Regions from separate parts of the Streptomyces sp. NPDC046712 genome, predicted to be linked through region 2. Evidence: riboswitches for the same ligand, from Rfam matches in the RefSeq annotation. Region 2 holds a riboswitch; the other holds the start of a gene.

Region 1 (3,400 bases), on a different contig from region 2:
GGTGACCGGCACGTACGACCTGATCGCCATGGTCCGCGTCCCCCGGCACGACGACCTGGCGGACGTGATCCCCGGCCGGATCAGCAAGATCCCCGGCGTCGAGGCGACGGACACCCACGTGGCGTTCCGTACGTACTCCCAGCACGACCTGGAAGCGGCCTTCGCGATCGGTCTGGAGTCCTGACCCCACGGCGAAGATGAACGAACCCTCATCGGGTCCTCATCCTCGCCGGGACCCCGGCGCGCCCGCGCATCCTTGCACCCGTACGAGTGGTCCGCGCGACGGCCGTCGAGCTGACGGGTCAGCCGCGGTCCGGGACGCAACGGCCGTCCTCGGTGCGGTACTTCCACTGCGCGCCGTCCCGGACGAGCTCCTTCACGGCCCGTACGAAACGCTCGACGTGCTCGTCCGGCGTACCGGCGCCGAAGCTGACGCGGATGGCGTTGAGCGACTTCTCGCCGGGCGCGGCCTCGGGGGCCCCGCACTCCCCCTGGGTCTGCGGGTCGCTGCCCAGCAGGGTGCGGACCAGCGGGTGGGCGCAGAAGAGTCCGTCGCGGACGCCGATGCCGTACTCGGCCGAGAGCGCGGCGGCGAAGTGCGAGCTGTTCCAGCCCTCGACGACGAAGGAGATGACACCGACGCGCGGGGCGTCGTCGCCGAAGAGCGAGAGCACCTTCACCTCGGGCACCTCGGCCAGGCCCTCCCGGACGGTGGCGACCAGGTGCTGCTCGCGGGCGACGAGGGTGTCGAACCCGGCCTCGGTGAGCGCCTTGCAGGCGGAGGCGATGGAGTAGACACCGATGACGTTCGGCGAACCGGCCTCGTGGCGGGCGGCGGTGGTGTGCCACTCGACGTCGACTCCGCCGTCCGTGCGACGGGCGACCTTCTTGGACGCGCCACCACCGGCGAGGTACGGCTCGGCGCTCTGCAGCCAGTCGGCACGGCCGGCGAGGACACCGGAGCCGAACGGGGCGTACAGCTTGTGCCCGGAGAACGCGACCCAGTCCACGTCCAACTCCTGCACGGAGACGGGGTGGTGGGGCGCGAGCTGGGCGGCGTCGAGAACGATCCGGGCGCCGTGGGCGTGCGCGGCGGCCGCCAGCTCCTTCACCGGCCAGAGCTCCCCGGTGACGTTGGACGCGCCGGTCACGCAGACGAGGGCGGGGCCGTGGCCCCCTTCAATCGTCACCGTGCGGTCGGCGAGGGCGCGCTCCAGGGTCTCGACGGCCTGGGCCGGGGTGCGGGGCGCGTTCAGGTACGTCACCCGCGCGTCCTTCCACGGCAGCAGCGAGGCGTGGTGCTCGGTCTCGAAGACGAAGACCTCGCAACCGGCGGGAAGCGTGGCGGCGAGCAGGTTGAGCGAGTCGGTCGTGGAGCGGGTGAAGACGACCTGGTCGCCGGGGCGGCAGTCGAGGAACTCGGCGACCGTGGCGCGGCTGTTCTCGAAGAGGTCGGTGGAGAGCTGGGAGAGGTATCCGGCACCGCGGTGCACGCTGCCGTAGTACGGGGCGTAGGCGGCGACGTCGTCCCACACGCGCTGGAGGGCCGGGGCGCTGGCGGCGTAGTCGAGCGCGGCGTAGGTGACCTCGCCCCCGGTCACGAGCGGAACGGTGACATCACGTCCGAGAACGGGCAGCGGGGCACAAACGGACTGGTCGGCGGCAACGGTGGAGACAGACATGGCGAACTCCCGTACTGGGCAGGCGAATTCCCGCGCCGGCGGATACGCGGCAGCGCTGGGGAAGAGAAAAAGGGGTCTGCGAAGAAGGGGCGAAAAGGCCCTATCGCATTCGCTTGCTCACAAGAGGCTCCCTGAGGACCAGGACCCCAAGGGTTCGAGGGGTCCGCGCTTGCCGTAGACCTTGCTGTCTACGGCCTGGTCTTCACCCGGGGCACCCCGCCACGGACGGAGGGTTGCCGGACAGCAAGCCGGGGCTTCGTAGCTGTCACTCATGACCTGGCACAGAACGTATGCCACGTGATCGCCGACGCGCAACCCCGTCCCGGATTCCGGAACGGGGTCGCGCCGCGCCATTACCGGTTGCTGGCCGCGACCCAGCGCTCCAGCGCCTTCCTCGCGGCGCCCGAGTCGATCGACTCCGCCGCCCTCGCGATTCCTTCGCGCAGCTGCTCCACCAGGGTGCCCTCCCCCGGCTCCAGCGCCGTCAGGGCCGCCGCCGAGTTCAGCAGCACCGCGTCCCGTACCGGACCGGTCTCGCCCGCGAGCAGCCGGCGGGCGACGTCCGCGTTGTACGACGCGTCGGCGCCGCGCAGCGCCTCCACCGGTACGAGGTCGATGCCGACGTCCCGCGGGTCGAAGCCCTCCTCGCGCACCGAACCGTCCCGTACCACCCACACCCGTGAGGTGGCCGTGGTCGTCAGCTCGTCCAGACCGTCGTCGCCGCGGAAGACCAGCGCGGAGGAGCCGCGCTCCGCGAGTACCCCGGCCATGATCGGGGCCATCCGCGCGTCGGCGACGCCGGTCGCCTGGGCCTTCACCCGGGCCGGGTTGGTGAGCGGACCGAGGAAGTTGAAGACCGTGCGCACGCCGAGCTGGCCGCGCGCCGCGGCCACATGGCGCAGCGCCGGGTGGAACTTCACCGCGAAGCAGAAGGTGATCCCGGCCTCCTCGGCGACCTCGACGACCCGCTGCGGGGTCAGCTCCAGGTTGACGCCGAGCTTCTCCAGGACGTCCGAGGCTCCGGAGGCCGAGGACGCGGCCCGGTTGCCGTGCTTGACGACCTTGGCGCCGGTTCCGGCCACCACGATCGCCGACATGGTGGAGATGTTGACGGTCTTGGCGCCGTCGCCGCCGGTGCCGACGATGTCCACGCTCGGCCCCGGCACCTCGATCAGGTTCGCGTGCCCGTACATCGCCTCGACCAGGCCGGTCAGCTCCTGGACCGACTCACCCTTGGCGCGCAGCGCCACCGCGAAGCCGGCGATCTGCGCGTCGGTGGCCTCGCCGCGCATGATGCGGTCCATCGCCCAGGCGGCGGCCTCGCTGCCCAGGTCCTCGCCGCCGAGCAGGGTGTTCAGGACGGCCGGCCAGGAGCGGCCCGCCGTGGTAGGTCCTCCAGCGGGGGTCACAGCGCTCATGGCAGCTCCTGGTCATCACGTGACGGATACAGCTCCCACCCTATCGATCCACGGGGACGGCAAAGAGCCCCGTCCATCGAATGGACGGGGCTCTCGCTGTGGCGACCTTCAGGTCGTGTGGATCAGGTGATCAGTGGTGGCCGTGGCCGCTCTGGATCTCCTTGTACTCCTCGGCGGTCGGCTTGGCGATCTGGTTGTCCTCGCCGTAGTAGCCCTTGCTGAGCTTGACGCGGAGCTTCTCCATGCGGCCGACCTTGCGCTCCACACCGTTCTCGTCGACCAGCGGGCCGAGCTCGGCCG
Region 2 (3,400 bases):
GGGTGGTGTCGATCCGCTCCATCACGAAGGTGTGGTTGTCGCCGCCCGGGTCCGCGGCGGCGGGACCGGCCGCGGCGAGGGTCAGTGGGACGAGCGAGACGAGCGTGCCGGCGGCGAGGCCGAGCGCCGCCGGAAATGTGGTCATTCGATAGGTGAACCGCATAAAACGAAAATTTAGGCAAGAAGTGTCATCGCGTGACGTTACGCCACGCGGCGGTGCGCGTACTCCGTGATCTCGAGCATCGGCGGCCGCTCCTCGGTGTCCACCTCGTACGTCCGGGGGGCGAACCCCTTCTCGCCTCGCTCGAACTGGGTCAGCCGCGGCCGCACCAGATGCCCGCGGGACAGTCGCAGCTGCGCGGTCCGGTAGATCGCCGCCGCCATCCGGCCGAGCGCCTGTCCGTCCTGATGGCGGTGCTTGCGGACCCCGACGTCGACCTGGGCGAGGGCGTCGAGACCGACCGTGTGCAGCGCGTCGACGAGGAGGCCCAGCTCCACTCCGTAACCGACGGGGAAGGGCAGCCGTTCGAGCAGCGAGCGGCGCGCCGCGTACTCGCCGCCCAGCGGCTGGACGAACCCGGCCAGCTGCGGCCAGTGCAGATTGAGCAGCGGCCGCGCCACCAGCTCCGTCACCCGACCGCCCTGACCTGGAGTCTTGCCGGAGGCGAGCCCGTCGAATTCCGGGCCGAGGGGCCGGTCGTACATCGCCTTCACGAAGTCGACGTCCGGCTCGGTGAGGAGCGGACCGACGATGCCGGTGACGAAGTCCGCCGAGAAGTCCCGCAGATCCGCGTCGACGAAACAGACGATGTCACCCTCGGTGACCATCAGTGACCGCCACAGCACCTCGCCCTTGCCGGGCACGGCCGGTATCCGCGGGAGGATCTCGTCCCGCGCCACCACCCGCGCCCCGGCCGCCGCCGCGACCTCGGCCGTACGGTCGGTGGAACCGGAGTCGATCACCACGAGCTCGTCGACCAGCGGGACCGCCTCGGTCATCAGCTCGCGGCGGATCACGGAGACGATGTCGCCGACCGTCGCCTGCTCGTCGAGCGCGGGCAGCACGACGCTGACCGTCGTCCCCCGCTTGGCGGCCAGCAGCTGCTCCAGTGGACGGTCTGCCACGGACCAGGACCGCCGGGCCAGCCAGCGCTCCACTTCATCCAGCAACGTGATCTCCATCTCGCGGTTCGGACGACCATCTCACCCGTCCATGCCTTCGGTTACAGTCTTGAACAACGCGGAAGCCCGATGCATGTCGGGGTGCCGCCCGCGTCCTACAACCGAATACCGCTCATCCAGAGGGGCAGAGGGAAACGGCCCGTTGAAGCCCCGGCAACCCTCCAGTCGGTTACTCGCCCACCCGTCTCCCGGCCACCACCCCTAGTGGTGCCCTTCGGGCGCGGTTCTTATCGCGAGGCTCCCGGCTAGGGAAGGTGCCAAATCCGTCTCATGGCGACGTTCGTCATGGGAAAGATGAGGAGAAAGGGCCTCGCCTCCATGGCTGTACAGACTGTTTCCACCACCCCGACCGTTGATCTCGGTCCCGCTTCGGGCCTTTCCTGTCGGGAATGTGGTGAAGTTTTCGCCCTCGGTCCGATTTTCGCCTGCGAGCTCTGTTTCGGCCCGCTCGAAGTCGCGTACGACCTTCCCACCGGTGACCCCGAGGCGCTGCGCAAGCAGATCGAGGCCGGCCCGGCCAACATCTGGCGCTACGCCCCGCTGCTGCCCGTCCCGGCCGACGTCGCCGAGAAGCCGAACCTGAACCCGGGCTGGACCAAGCTCGTCCAGGCCGACAACCTCGCCCGCGAGCTGGGTGTCGAGCCGGGCAAGCTCTACGTCAAGGACGACTCCGGCAACCCGACGCACTCCTTCAAGGACCGCGTCGTGGCCCAGGCCCTCGAGGCCGCCCGTGCCTTCGGCTTCACCACCCTCTCCTGCTCCTCCACCGGCAACCTGGCCGGCGCCGTCGGCGCCGCGGCCGCCCGCGCCGGCTTCCGCTCCTGCGTGTTCATCCCGCACGACCTGGAGCAGGGCAAGGTCGTCATGGCCGCCGTCTACGGCGGTGAACTCGTCGGCATCGAGGGCAACTACGACGACGTCAACCGCTTCTGCTCCGAGCTCATCGGCGACCCGCTGGGCGAGGGCTGGGGCTTCGTCAACGTCAACCTGCGCCCGTACTACGGCGAGGGCTCGAAGACGCTCGCGTACGAGATCTGCGAGCAGCTGGGCTGGGTCCTGCCCGACCAGCTGGTCATCCCGATCGCATCCGGCTCGCAGCTCACCAAGATCGACAAGGGTCTGCAGGAGCTCATCAAGCTCGGTCTCGTCGAGGACAAGCCGTACAAGATCTTCGGCGCCCAGGCCGAGGGCTGCTCCCCGGTGTCGGCGGCCTTCAAGGCCGGCCACGACGTGGTCCGCCCCCAGAAGCCGAACACCATCGCCAAGTCGCTCGCCATCGGCAACCCGGCGGACGGCCCGTACGTCCTGGACATCGCGCGCCGCACGGGTGGTGCGGTGGAGGACGTCAACGACGAGCAGGTCGTCGAGGCGATCAAGATCCTGGCCCGCACCGAGGGCATCTTCGCCGAGACGGCGGGCGGCGTGACGGTCGGTGTGACGAAGAAGCTGATCGAGGCCGGTCTCCTCGACCCGACCCTCACCACGGTCGTGCTCAACACCGGTGACGGCCTCAAGACCCTGGACGCGGTGGCCGAGACCTCGCAGGCGACCGCCACCATCCGCCCCAGCCTGGACGCGTTCCGCGACGCCGGCCTGGCCAACTGACCACCCTCGTTACGGAAGGCAGCACCACCATGAGCGTCAAGGTCCGCATCCCCACCATCCTCCGTACGTACACCGGCGGCCAGGCCGAGGTCCCGGCGGAGGGCGCGACCCTCTCCGAGGTCATCGCCGACCTGGAGAAGAACCACACGGGTATCGCGGCCCGCGTCCTGGACGACCAGGGCAAGCTGCGCCGCTTCGTGAACGTGTACGTCAACGACGACGACGTCCGCTTCGAGCAGGGCCTCGAGACGGCGACGCCGGACGGCGCCGGTGTCTCGATCATCCCGGCCGTCGCCGGGGGCTGCTGACCCATCCGGACCGGGCCGAGTTACCCACGGTCATCTGAATTGCCCCCTCCGCGAGAGAAGCGGAGGGGGCAATTCTGCATGGTTGAGCGCGGTAGAGTTGGGGAAGTCCCCCCGGCTTCCCTTCGCTGCTTGTGCCAGACGCATATGAGAATGCGTCCGCACCCGACAAGATGCAGCCAAAGTGTTCGAGTGTTGTGTACCTTCTGCGCACTTTGCCGGGCCCGACTTGCCCCGGAATTCAGTGAATTCTCCTCAATTCTCCTTTACGGCGCGCCCAGAATTCTCGTCCGATTGACCTGTTGCAG

What was found. Region 2 has a riboswitch for S-adenosylmethionine ahead of thrC (threonine synthase). Riboswitches for the same ligand answer to the same signal wherever they lie in the genome.
Region 1: linked by a shared signal. The riboswitch ahead of ABZ939_RS33270 (aminotransferase class V-fold PLP-dependent enzyme) and the one ahead of thrC (threonine synthase) in region 2 are both predicted to bind S-adenosylmethionine.

The regions. Positions count from the first base shown of each region.
Region 1 covers NZ_JBEYYW010000037.1:15,602-19,001, reverse strand. The annotation lists gene ABZ939_RS33275 (Lrp/AsnC ligand binding domain-containing protein) at 1-184, shown strand, start outside; gene ABZ939_RS33270 (aminotransferase class V-fold PLP-dependent enzyme) at 303-1,682, opposite strand; SAM riboswitch class IV at 1,843-1,959, opposite strand; gene trpD (anthranilate phosphoribosyltransferase) at 2,036-3,100, opposite strand; gene ABZ939_RS33260 (cytochrome bc complex cytochrome b subunit) at 3,231-3,400, opposite strand, start outside.
Region 2 covers NZ_JBEYYW010000017.1:53,501-56,900, reverse strand. The annotation lists gene ABZ939_RS22235 (hypothetical protein) at 1-145, opposite strand, end outside; gene ABZ939_RS22230 (glucosyl-3-phosphoglycerate synthase) at 202-1,170, opposite strand; SAM riboswitch class I at 1,292-1,483, shown strand; gene thrC (threonine synthase) at 1,501-2,787, shown strand; gene ABZ939_RS22220 (MoaD/ThiS family protein) at 2,817-3,095, shown strand.